DNA from 3 places in the Paraniabella aurantiaca genome. Region 3 is predicted to be linked to each of the others. Evidence: riboswitches for the same ligand, from Rfam matches in the RefSeq annotation. Region 3 holds a riboswitch; each other region holds the start of a gene.

Region 1 (4,286 bases), 860 kb from region 3:
TGCTCATCCAGGTACAGGCGTGTGAAGTAATCAAAAGTGCCCCGGCCAAAGGCTTCCTCCCTGGCTGCTGCATCTGCAAAGCGGAGATAATCAGGTGCTGTGAAGTATTTATATCCATTAAGGTTTAGCTTAGAATATCCTATGCGACTGCTGAATTCTATCAGTGGCGGCGCTCCGTTCTTTCCTCTTTTAGTGGTTACGATAACCACGCCGTTCGACGCTCTCGATCCATACAGCGCAGTTGCCGAGGCATCTTTAAGTATGTCTATGCCTTCCACGTCATTGATATTAAGATTGTAAAGCGTATTAGCGATGTTACCGGTTGTGGAAACGTTATACTGTGGTACTCCGTCAATAACCCACAAAGGCTGATTGTCACCGGATAGGGAAGAAGCGCCACGAATCACTACTGAGATAGGAGAAGTGGGAGAGGCTGATTGTATTGCTACGTCTACACCCGCGGCCCGGCCCTGAAGCAGACTTTGAATGGTTGAGCCCATAGGAGCGTCTTTAATGGCTTTCTCATTTAAAGAACTTACTACACCTGTCAGATCACGAAACTTGGATTTACCGTATGCCACTGTTACTACCTCGTCAAGAACGTTATAGTTCTTGTTTAACTGAAGGCGGAGATAGGTGCCCTGCGATGGAATTATTACTTCTTTAACGAGGTTCTCGTAGCCTTTAAAACTTACTCTTATGGAATAGGTTCCTGCTTTCAGATCATTAAAAGAGAAGGAGCCCCTGGCGTCAGTTAAGGTATTAATGCCTGCGGGCCGTAAAGCAATGGTAGCACCGGCAAGCTGTTGCCCTGAGGAATCGGTAACAGTGCCTGTTATAGAAAAGCCTGATTGCTGCGCAGCAACCTGCAGGTGCAGGCACACGGCAAGCAGCAATAGCATGATAAGTTTGCTATTCATGTTTGATTGTAATCGAAATGAAAAAATAGGATTAGCTTTCCCGGTTGCTTTGCAACAGACATCTTCCCATAAAACGTCACCGGAAAAGCAAAACAATAGGTAAAGACTTGATTGTCTTTAACAGTATTGCCGATATTAGCAGGGGCGGTTTAGAAAATGCCCGGTTGTGTGTTTTTTATTAGTTTTGTCATTGATGATTCGTTTTAAAAAATGATTGATTCGACTTTTGTTTTTTACGATTCTGACCAGATGGGGATGTTCCCGCATTCCCATCTTTGTATTTTAGTTGAAAATTTCTTTCAACTTTTTATCCAGTTCATCTTCGCGCAAATCTTTTGCTATGATCTTTCCTGAAGGGTCTAAGAGGAAGTTTTGAGGAATAGCACCCACGCCGTACAATTTGGCAACCTCGTTGTCCCAGAACTTAAGGTCTGATACATGAGTCCAGGTTAGCTTGTCGTCGTGTATTGCCTGAAGCCATTTGTCTTTAGCGTTTTCCCTGTCTAATGATACTCCGAGAACCGTAAAATTCCTGTTCTTATACTTTTCGAAATTTTCTACCACATTTGGATTTTCTGCCCTGCATGGTCCACACCAGGAAGCCCAGAAGTCTATTAAAACATATTTGCCTTTGAATGAAGCCAACGACACCGCAGCGCCTGATGTATCAGCCTGCGTAAATGCGGGTGCATATTTTCCTACACCTACTTCACGGAGTTTTTCCAGGCGGTCCAAATAGGTTTTTCCCTGGAAACTTTGTTGTACTGCAAGGGGTAGCTGTTCGAACAAAGGAAAAGTAGTGGCGTACTCGGGATTATAACCTGCATACTGTTGCAATGCATCGAGGGCAACAATAGTGGCTGGGCGTTTGTCGAGGAAAGCTTTAAGTACTGTCTTTTGTTCTGCTTTCACTACTTCTACGGCGTCATCAAATTGTTTGGCGGTGGCAGAATCTTCCCGTTGCTCTTTGCTAAGTGCATAATGTTTCTCGTACAGGGCCGATATTTTTGAAGAGGTTTCTTTCAGCGTTTCAGAGAGCGCTTTGGATTCTTTGTTTACGGGTCCGGCAGTTACAATAGCTTTGGCCAGTGTGTCTCCACCATTAATATTGGTGATACCTTTTTCCAGGTACAGGCTTAAATAATCACCAGGTTGTCTTTTTTCGCTTTTCGTTAATCGCTGGTATACGAGAAAAGCTCTTACAGGATAAGCTATGGTTCCTTTAAAATGGAACTTACCGTTTTGAACCAGGAAGGAGTCTTTGATGGCTTTCTTATCCTGGTTATACTGCAGGTAAACAATTGCCGAATCCTCTATCTTGGTTAATTTGCCATTGATAGTAAAAGGAGTTCCTTTGCCAGATTGGGCGTAAAGTGCTGCGCCCGACAACAAGGCTATACCAGATAGCAGTGCTGTGATTTTTGATTGGATAGTCATTATATTTAATTAAGAGTGTAAAACATTCTATGTTCTTCTTTCTAAGCAAAAGCATTTAATATGCATTAGGATAGTATAGCCAATCTCAAGGTTGAGATGGCTGTATCTAACTCAATACGCTACTGGATTTCGTAATACTTTAAATGCTGACCAGATAGATATTATCTGTCTGCCTATTGATGCGTGATCAGCAACAACAACTCAATACTTTAATATTCATTTCTCAGGTTTGTACTATAATTGGTTTGAGGTATGATCAAGGAAGCTGAATCTTTTACCCTTTCCGATAATTTGTTTCATAAGAGAAACCACATCCTTCATTAAAAATAAAAGACGTTGGTGATATCGGAAAAGACATTGAAGATCATTTTGCAAAAGGGTGGTTCCTTGCAGCAGATTTTACTTATCTCTCTCCTGTAGCCGCCAAAGCGGACCAGGAGTAGGATGTAGCACCTTATATATAGTTATGATCTACATACTGGTTGCTAAGATTTCAACGAGCCTGTCTCTCCATCTTTCTTGATAAGATACCTATTTATAAGAACTTGATATAACAAAGATATAACTATTTTACAATAGTCTACTAAAATTGTGCACTAATATTTTTTTACGCCTAGAGTTACCTTTTTGCAAAAGCTATTTGTTGTACTTCTCTTACTTCAATACAAAAACACTAACGCCTGCTTCTTTTTGATGTAACGAAACTGTACAATTCCATTGTAAAGAGCTGTAGGGGAGCAGTTCCATAATAAATGGTTTAGCTACCAGGCGTTGAGGTGTACTGATCATTACAGTTACCTGGCGTTCAAGGAAGAATTGGAGTACTTGTTTCAACTCTTCAAATACAGCGGGTTCATAATTGACATCGCTTAATAGCACTACTTCAGGAAGCGGTTCTTTAGTAGCGTCCTTCCAGTTCAGGGTTTTGGTTATAATGTTTTTTAAGTCAAGATGCTGTGCAGACTTTTTTATAAATACTTCGGCCAGTGGCTCTTTATCGGTAATAGTTATTTGCTTTGCAAAGGATGCGGCATATAATCCCGGCAAGCCCAATCCGGCGGCCAGCTCCAGTATTCGTTTGTTGAGGATCAGATGAGTATGTTGCTCCAGGAAAAGACAAAGACCTATAGAGGCGGGCCATACCTGCGCCCAATAGGCATCGTCTTTATTATTTCGATACTTATCCAGTACGGCTTGTTCCTCCGGTACACATATCTCCAGGCGCTGATCCTTAAAAAAATATGTTTCGGGCTTTTGAGGTAGTGACATCATATACAAAGATGTGGTTTAAATGGCGGCAGTATTAATATACCTGGTAAGTCCTTTTACCAATAACCATTGGGCCAGCACATAAGTAATCATAATAGCCCATCCTCCCCAGGGATAAGGGTGGTAAAATTTATTAATAGCTAATACAGAATCTGAAACCACGAAAAGGATCGCCCCTGTGAGGAGATACCGTGCAGTGATATTATCTTCCAGGTCATAAAGATGCATGGCTACCAGCAGCATAAAGCTGATCACGAGGCCATACACTATAACCGGGTATTTCAAACCGCCCAGGTGTGGAAGTAGAAAATTAATGATCAGGAAATAATAAATGGCTACAATAATAGCGGCATACCACTTACCCGATATCTGATGTTGCGTACGTATTTGATGAAAAGTATAAATGTAGAAAAGGTGAGCTAACAGGAAAGCGCAAAGTCCCAGGATAAAGAACAATTCATTGGTATTGGCGAACATAAGCAGGGTGTCGCCGGCAATAGAAAATATTAATGCAGCTACTATCCATTTTTTCAGGGCCGAAGTTACCTGTCTGGTACTTAAAATAAAATAGTACAGTAAGGAGCTTACTAATAACGGTTTAAAGATAAACTGCAGGGTGTCTTGCTCAAAAGCCATACCCAGGAAATAGGTGATAGCTAT
Region 2 (4,286 bases), 480 kb from region 3:
GTGATCCTGGCAGAGACCGTATAATTAAAATCTTCACTTTGATGATGTACCACGTGCGCTGCCCAGAAAGCATTAATCTCGTGTGCCAACCGGTGGTACCAGTACCAAACAAAATCTGTAACCAGGAAGAGAAGTACCCATACAATGAAGCTTTCTTTAATATCGAATAAGGCAAAATTTTCGTACACATAGGTGAAGAAATAAAAAAACAGGCCGGTCGTAAAAAGATCCAGTAACCGTTCGGCTATACCCACGTTGATATTGGCCACCGACTCTGCATACTGGAAAAAATTTTTACCGCTTCTTTTAGAATATAAGTACTCCCAGGCTATAAAAAAAAGAAACAGAGGAATAGCAAACGCTAAAAAATTTAAATGCATGATGATCGGAATTTTAGTCTACTTTTTATATAGACTATTCAAAGGTATTATTTTGTCCAATACGGGGTGTTATAAAAAACTAAAATTTCGACACCTGATTTCGATCAAAGTAATTTTTATACGAAAGATGAAAAAATTACATATATTTGTCCACTAAAATTATAGACTAATCTGTTTTTCACCTGTTTAAGGCGTAAAGCAGGGGTCGGGAAAATTGAATACCTGGTTTATGACTGATCTGGCAGCTGTTAATAAGAAGGCAAACGGGGCAAGCGCTTCTTTTCCTTTTCTTTTGCGCATGGAAGGGCTTAAAGTGCTCGTTATAGGCGGTGATAGCGTAGCCATACGTCACCTCAAAGAAATAGATAATAGTGCGCCTGGCGCCGAGGTTCGCATCATCGCTGAGCAATTAAGCGAAGACCTGAAGGAATGGGCTTCTGCACATGCAAAAGTTATAATCGAAGAGCGATTATATGACCCGTTTGATATTCAACATGCCGATGCTGTGATCATCGCCACCAGTGATTCAGCACTAATAGACCAGATCAATAGTGATGCGGCCGAATATGGTTTAGCCAACGTAAGGATCGGTCATGCCAACAGGCACGGAAGCGACCAGTCGAATGGCGTAACCATAAAGAAGGCGCAATCAGGCTTAAAGGGGATATCCAATAAAAGAATTGCAACCTATGCGCTTGCCGCCTTCGCCTTTATGTTAATAGGGCATATGATTTTTTCTTACTGGCCTTTTGAGGAGATAAGGGTTCATGCGGTTAATTTATATAGTTCATTAGACCAGGCTTTTTTAATTATGCTGGCTGCGGGGTTTGTAGCACAGCTGGTAGATGGAGCCCTGGGCATGGGTTATGGTGTGGCCAGTACCACTATATTATTATCTGCAGGAGTAAGTCCGGCAGCCATCAGCGGCAGTATACATACGGCTGAAATGTTTGCCAGTGGGGCATCTGGCTATAGCCATTATAAGTTTGGTAACGTTAATAAGAAATTGTTTAAAACATTGTTACTGCCCGGTGTGGTCGGTGCCATAGCCGGTGCTATTTTGTTGGTGTACCTGGGCGAAAAATTCAGTGATTGGGTAAGGCCTATCCTGGCTGTATATACACTTTTCCTGGGTGTTAAAATACTTTCTAACGCTTTTAAGAAAAAGGTAGTAAAGAAAAAGTTCAGGAGATATGGGGCACTGGCGGGAGCCGGTGGCTTCCTGGATTCTTTTGGTGGCGGAGGATGGGGACCGCTGGTTACAACCACCCTTATTACAAAAGGACGTACACCTAAGTATGTGATCGGATCGGTAAGTCTCACTGAATTTTTTGTAACCCTATCCAGTGCATTCACCTTTTTTATTTTGTTGGGTGTAAGTCATTGGCAAACAATTTTAGGTCTTATTATCGGAGGGTTGATTGCAGCGCCATTAGCTGCGAAACTGGCCGGCAGACTGCCTCGCAGAACGGCTTTCGTGCTGCTGGGTGTGCTCGTAATTATATGGAGTGCCAGGATCTTAATAAAACTTTTATAAAAAAATAATGCAGTAAAGTTTGGAATTTAAAATTCATACGCTTTACTTTTGCAATAGTTCTTTTCAATCTCTTATCAAGAAAGGCAGAGGGTAATGGCCCGATGAAGCCTTGACAACCTCTTCATAGCAATGCTGTGAAAAAGGTGCCAAATCCATCTCCGGTATACCGGAGGCAGATAAGTCAGCGTTCAGCTTATAAAATATTATTTAGTAAAATAGTAAAGCTCATCCTGATTTGCGGGGTGAGCTTTTTTGTTTTTACAATAAGCCGCTACCGAATGTTTTTCCTGATAAGGGTTGATGATTATACATTCATTCATCTTTAAAAACAAATCAGTTATGAGCAACAACGCAACACAAACCATTCACAGTATTCCCGTAGATCCGCTTACAGGTTCAATTGCGGTTCCCATTTATCAAACCTCCACCTTTGTACAGGAGGCGCCTGGTGTGAACCTCGGCTACGATTATTCAAGAACGAACAATCCGACAAGGGCTACTTTGGAAAAGATCATCGCAGGTCTTGAAGGCGGCCATACCGGCGCTGCTTTCTCCAGCGGGCTTGCTGCTATTGATGCTGTAGTAAAGCTGCTGAAAAGTGGTGATGAAATAGTAGCAGTAGATGATATTTATGGAGGCGCTTTCCGGCTTTTTACCCATGTGTATGAAAAGTTCGGCATTAAGGTAACGTATGTGGATAGTACAAATGCAGATAATGTGTTTGAAGCCATTACTCCTCAAACCAAGCTGATCTGGATTGAAACGCCTACCAATCCAACCCTGAAGATATCGGATATAGCCACCATTGCTAAGATAGCTAAAGCTAACAACTGCCTGCTGTGTGTCGACAATACCTTCGCCTCTCCGGCATTGCAACAACCTTTATTATTGGACGCTGATATTGTGGTGCATTCTGCAACCAAATACCTGGGAGGGCATTGCGATTTAATAGCTGGTGTGGTCGTTACAAAAACAGAAGAACTGGGCGCTAAAATTAAGTTTATACAAAATGCCAGCGGTGCAGTGTTAGGACCATTTGATTGTTGGCTGATCATAAGAGGAATTGAAACATTACATCTCAGGATAAAACAACATGGAATTAACGCGCTGGAAGTAGCAAGGTACCTGGAGCAGCATCCGGCTGTTGAAAAGGTTTTTTACCCGGGGCTGGAGCAGCACCATAATCATGCGATTGCAAAGCAGCAGGCGACAGGTTTTGGAGGCGTGGTTTCTTTCACTTTAAAAAATGATACAGAAGATGCGGCTACCAAGTTTGTTACTGCTACAAAATATTTCAGGTTGGCCGAAAGCCTCGGCGGAGTGAAAAGTCTTTTATGTCATCCTGCGGCGATGACGCATAAGAGCATCCCTGTAGAAAAACGCAGAGCGGCCGGAGTGAGCGATAGTCTGATCAGGCTGTCAGTTGGCTTAGAGGAAGCGGCTGATCTGATCAGCGACCTGGAGCAGGCTTTCACAACGTTGGTATTAGCGCAGGAGGATGCGCCCGTTAACAGGCAAGAGCTGTCGGAAATCTGATCATGATGAGCAGAAAAAAATATTTTATAAAATATTAGTCTACTTATTTGGTGGACTAATATTGGCTTCTTATATTTGCCTTATCAATCTAATAATAATTGTCACAGTCTACAACATATAGCTTTTATAACTGCAAGGAACGCATGTTTGCCTCCCCACTTTGCAGGTGTTGTTGTTGTTGCTAATTTATTCAAAGGGTAGAATTACCTGATTTTATTATTCTCTTCTTCTTCTTTTCATTAACACTTTAATGCTTTATTATTATGAGTAACGCTACACAGCAGTTTCACTACTACGATGGAATAAAATCCCTGCACACACAACACTTAAAAACACATGGTATTTTACATTTCAAACAATTTGTTTCCGCGCACAAGGTGAAGCAATTATTATTTGAAGTAAAATCGGTAGAAACATTTTTATTAAATAAAGGAGCAACCGCAGTTAACGGTATTCCCTTAAAATTTGGTTCGGATGTAAACGGCGCTCCGCTGATACAACGTATCGCATTTGCATCGCAGTATAGTGAGGTGCTAAAGGCATTTTTAAAAAGCGACCAGGTACAACAATTGGTTCACCTGTTAGCGCCGTTTGATGGCCGTATCGGTGAAACTGAAAAAGATGGTCTGGTAGTGAATCACTATCTGAATACGGAGCGCAGTGGCTTTACGAGATTGGGTTGGCACACCGATAGTCCGCGGGATTTGTTTTTAGGTTCACGCATTAAGCCTATGCTCAACGTGGGACTTCATTTAGATGATTGCCCTCAAACCAATGGTGGGCTTAGAGTATTGGCGGGTACGCATAATAAAGGCCTCCTGACCTTATTCTTC
Region 3 (4,286 bases):
GGTAAGCTATTGGCAGGTTACCAGTTAAGCAACGGTTTATCCTTAAATTTAAATGCAAACCTTGGTTTGGTGAAATTAGCAGATGTTGATAATCCACCTACTACTAATAATACTTCTTTTGGAGTAACGGTAGGATATAAGTTCTAAGTTAGATCAATATTAGATAGACGAAGCCTTTGGTTATAGCCAGAGGCTTTGTTGTTTTAATAGGCAAATATGCTGAGCTTTAATTTTTTGTAGTACTGTTGCGTATCTACATCTTGCTGCGTCTCAGATGCAAACATCTTTTATATTTGCAGTTAACTTAAAAAATAAAGCTTATGAGATTAAGACCTTTTTTACCCGTAGTTCTTTTTGCGTTTTTTCTTACCATCAGTAGTATGGCAAAAGCCCAGATAGGCGTTAGGGCCGGCTTTAATGCCTACAATGTTATCTCCCGGAACGGAAATGGTAATGAGTTGTACAATGGCTCCAGGCTGAATCCTGGGTTTCATGTTGGTGTAACTTATGATTACCTGCTATCCAATAATTTTTATATTCAACCTGCTGCTTTATTTACTACAAAAGGCTATCGTATAAAAGATATACAGGAGTATTCTTCTGTTGAATCTTACCTTACTCCTTACTATGTTGAAGTACCGGTGAATTTCCTGTATGCTCCAAAGCTTGGAAAAGGAAGATTGCTGCTGGGGGCAGGACCTTATGTCGCCTATGGCCTAGGTGGCCGGGGCGAGTATTATGGAAAGACTATGGTGGATGGTGTGGTGACAAGAAATGATCAAAGTGCCGATCTTCAGTTTCTGAGCGATACAGATGATCTTAAGACTGGTAAATGGGCTTATGGTAAAACCTGGGACTATGGAGTTCAGATATTAGAAGGCTATGAGTTTAATGAACGCTTGTCTTTTCAGGTCAATGCGCAACTGGGCCTCGCTAATATTCATCCCGACAGTAAAGGCGTTAAATCAACCAGTAAAATAAAGAATATTGGCTTTGGCGTTTCGGTTGGATACATATTTTAGTTTTTAACTAAAGGGAAGTTCGCATCCATTGTAACTTCCCTCTAACTTTATCTTTTTCCTGCAGCGCTAATCTTTATCTCAACCGTTGCTTAAGTTTTAAGAAGCGTTTTTCTATCAAATGCCAGGATAAGTAAGACAAAGCATAAGTGACGATCAGACTTAGAATGGTTAATTGCAGCGGTGGAAAGTTATGATAGTTCATCAACGTTTGCTGCACCAGGAAACCGTAGATATAAATGCCATACGATATGTCCCCCATTTTTTGAGGCAGGTATGCCAGTTGCTTCGAATATGAGATAGCAACGAGTATAATCAACAATGAAAGTACGAATGGCGAGCTTGAATAAAATAGTTGCAGGGGAAAGGAGGCTGCCAGCAAGAGTAATAATGCAATTTTAATATAAGGCTTGTTTAGCTTTTGTAATTGGTCTGGCTTTACCAAACTAAGGAGGCATCCTGCAATAAAAAATATCGCCAACCTGTAAAACAGATGAGGGACAAGCTTTACCGACCATAAAAAGGAAGCAAATAAGTCGGGCTTTAAGTTCATAGCATAATAGCAAATTAAAAAAGAAGCAACGAGGCCTGCACTCAGTGTATAGGCATTTTTTCTGATAGGATATAACAGCAATACAAACAGGTACATGGAAAATTCATAGCTAAGCGTCCATAAACTACCGTTGATGGCCTGAGGATAAGGATTGGCATCAAATACACCGGTAACATAGTATTGAACATTGTATAAGAAAAAGTTGTTGGGTAAATATGTAAAAAACAGGGGTTCATTAAGAATATTATTTCCTTTATATACGATACGTATTATAAGCAGGGAAAACAGGAGCATGAAAAACAACGCAGGAAATAATCTCAAACCTCTTTTTACAAGATATTCGATGGGAGATTTACTTCGTTTTAAGCTGGTCAATATTAAAAAACCACTGAGCACAAAAAAAGCGTTAACGGCGATATCTCCTAAAGTAGCCTGTTCGTTTGTATTCGAAGCTAAAATTTCAGGGCTGCCGGTGAGCGGATAGGAGTGAGAAACAATCACCAATGACGATAAAAAGAACCTTAAAAAATCGAAATTATTTTCCTTGTGCATAGGATGACATAAAGCAGCTCATATAAACAGGCAGCTATTGGGTAATACAATGATATAAAAGTTAGTATTGGACAGTTTGTTTTCTTAAGTTACCGGTATAAATACAACACTGGAGCAAAAATAGTATTGGCGTACTGATATTCATGCCGCTATTTCCTGTATTTTTTTTATTTCCCAAATCTAACCTATATTTGCGCCTCGTTCTTTTATATACTTATCAAGAAAGGCAGAGGGTATGGCCCTGTGAAGCCTTGGCAACCTGTTCCCGATACAATGGAACAAGGTGCCAATTCCAACTCCGGATTTTGTTCGGGGAAAGATAAGCCGGTAGTTTCAAATTCAAACATCTTATCAATATGTGAAGCCCGCCTGCTTATCTGGCGGGCTTTTTTTTGCCTTTTCTGTTGGGTGTATTACATGAATCGAAAGCCAAAATGAATTTTATTTTGTAATAACAAAAAATGGAAATACTTTAGAGGAGATGTTTCAACATACACATATGAGTTCTTCTGCCATTGCTGCTGCAATGTGTTGTTGTATGCGTTGTATGCCCGCGCGGGCATAACATATCTTCTAAGGCTCAGGCCTTTCCAAACTATTTTACGGTTATTTCATTTTATTACTTCATTCTTATAAACATTATTATGAGTCAGAAACTACATTTCGACACTTTACAATTGCATGCAGGTCAGCAACCCGATCCTACTACCGGGAGCCGGGCTTTGCCTATTTATCAAACCACCTCTTACCAGTTCAAAAATGCCGAACATGCGGCTAATCTCTTTGGATTACGGGAGTTTGGAAATATATACACCCGTATTATGAACCCCACTACGGATGTATTTGAACAAAGGCTGGCTGCCTTAGAGGGAGGTGTGGCTGCTGTGGCAACTTCCTCAGGACAGGCGGCCCAGTTTTTAGCCATTACCAATATCCTGGAATCCGGAGATAACTTTGTCAGTACTTCGTTTGTATACGGGGGTACTTATAACCAGTTTAAAGTTGCTTTCAAAAGACTGGGTATTGAAGCCCGGTTTGCAGAAGGTGATAATGTGGATAGCTTCAGAACCAAAATTGATGATAAAACCAAGGCTATTTACCTGGAAACAATTGGCAACCCCAAATTAAATATCCCGGATTTTGAAAAGTTCGTGGCCTTAGCTAAAGAGTTCGATATTCCATTGATCGTTGATAACACATTTGGAGCAGGCGGTTACTTATTCAAACCCATTGAGCACGGTGCTAATATTGTAGTAAACTCAGCTACTAAATGGATTGGCGGACACGGTACAAGCATTGGCGGTATTATCATTGACGGAGGTAATTTTAATTGGGGCAACGGTAAATTTACCCAATTTACAGAGCCTTCAGAAGGTTACCACGGTTTGAAGTTCTGGGAAGTTTTTGGTGAAGGCAACCCGCTTGGTCTGCCTAATATAGCATTTGCAATCAGGGCACGCGTAGAAGGCTTGAGAGATTTCGGTCCGGCGCTGAGTCCTTTTAATTCTTTCCTGCTGTTACAGGGTATTGAAACCTTGTCATTGCGTGTGCAACGCACTGTAGATAATGCACTGGCTTTGGCTAAATGGCTGGAAGCGCATGATAAAGTGGAGTTTGTATGGTATCCGGGCCTTGAAAGCAGCGAGTATCATGAACTGGCTAAGAAATACCTGACCAATGGTTTTGGGGGTGTGTTGCAGTTCGGGATCAAAGGAGGCATAGAAAACGGCAAGAAGTTTATTGATAGTTTGAAATTGGTAAGCCACCTGGCTAATGTGGGTGACGCTAAAACGCTGGCTATTCATCCGGCATCTACTACACATGAGCAATTGAGCGATGAAGAAAGAAAAGGTGCTGGTGTATTGGATAACCTGATACGCATCAGTGCCGGTATAGAATATGTAGATGATATAAAAGCGGATTTCGAGCAGGCTTTTGCTGCTGTATTCGCATAAAAATGAAACTGTCTTAAGGTTCGTTGCCTTAAGACAGTTTTTTTTAAAATATGAAGCAAGAGGTTTTTAAGTATAGCGGGTCATTTGTGCTGGAGAGTGGAGCAGTATTGCAGAACCTGCACCTGGCTTATACTACGTATGGAACGTTAAATAGCGAAGCCGATAATATTGTATGGATCTTTCATGCATTAACAGCAAATAGTTGTC

The links. Region 3 has a riboswitch for S-adenosylmethionine ahead of ACLOAU_RS13450 (O-acetylhomoserine aminocarboxypropyltransferase/cysteine synthase family protein). Riboswitches for the same ligand answer to the same signal wherever they lie in the genome.
Region 1: linked by a shared signal. The riboswitch ahead of ACLOAU_RS09720 (redoxin domain-containing protein) and the one ahead of ACLOAU_RS13450 (O-acetylhomoserine aminocarboxypropyltransferase/cysteine synthase family protein) in region 3 are both predicted to bind S-adenosylmethionine.
Region 2: linked by a shared signal. The riboswitch ahead of ACLOAU_RS11325 (trans-sulfuration enzyme family protein) and the one ahead of ACLOAU_RS13450 (O-acetylhomoserine aminocarboxypropyltransferase/cysteine synthase family protein) in region 3 are both predicted to bind S-adenosylmethionine.

Annotation. Positions count from the first base shown of each region.
Region 1 covers NZ_JBLOSY010000001.1:2,221,790-2,226,075, forward strand. Annotated here, with positions in the region: gene ACLOAU_RS09715 (SusC/RagA family TonB-linked outer membrane protein) at 1-920, opposite strand, end outside; gene ACLOAU_RS09720 (redoxin domain-containing protein) at 1,203-2,357, opposite strand; SAM riboswitch class I at 2,758-2,886, opposite strand; gene ACLOAU_RS09725 (class I SAM-dependent methyltransferase) at 3,012-3,629, opposite strand; gene ACLOAU_RS09730 (lysoplasmalogenase) at 3,645-4,286, opposite strand, start outside.
Region 2 covers NZ_JBLOSY010000001.1:2,597,270-2,601,555, forward strand. Annotated here, with positions in the region: gene ACLOAU_RS11315 (sterol desaturase family protein) at 1-380, opposite strand, end outside; gene ACLOAU_RS11320 (TSUP family transporter) at 610-1,917, shown strand; SAM riboswitch class I at 1,986-2,100, shown strand; gene ACLOAU_RS11325 (trans-sulfuration enzyme family protein) at 2,257-3,453, shown strand; gene ACLOAU_RS11330 (phytanoyl-CoA dioxygenase family protein) at 3,717-4,286, shown strand, end outside.
Region 3 covers NZ_JBLOSY010000001.1:3,079,119-3,083,404, forward strand. Annotated here, with positions in the region: gene ACLOAU_RS13435 (porin family protein) at 1-147, shown strand, start outside; gene ACLOAU_RS13440 (porin family protein) at 321-1,022, shown strand; gene ACLOAU_RS13445 (acyltransferase family protein) at 1,096-2,124, opposite strand; SAM riboswitch class I at 2,336-2,450, shown strand; gene ACLOAU_RS13450 (O-acetylhomoserine aminocarboxypropyltransferase/cysteine synthase family protein) at 2,769-4,079, shown strand; gene ACLOAU_RS13455 (homoserine O-acetyltransferase family protein) at 4,130-4,286, shown strand, end outside.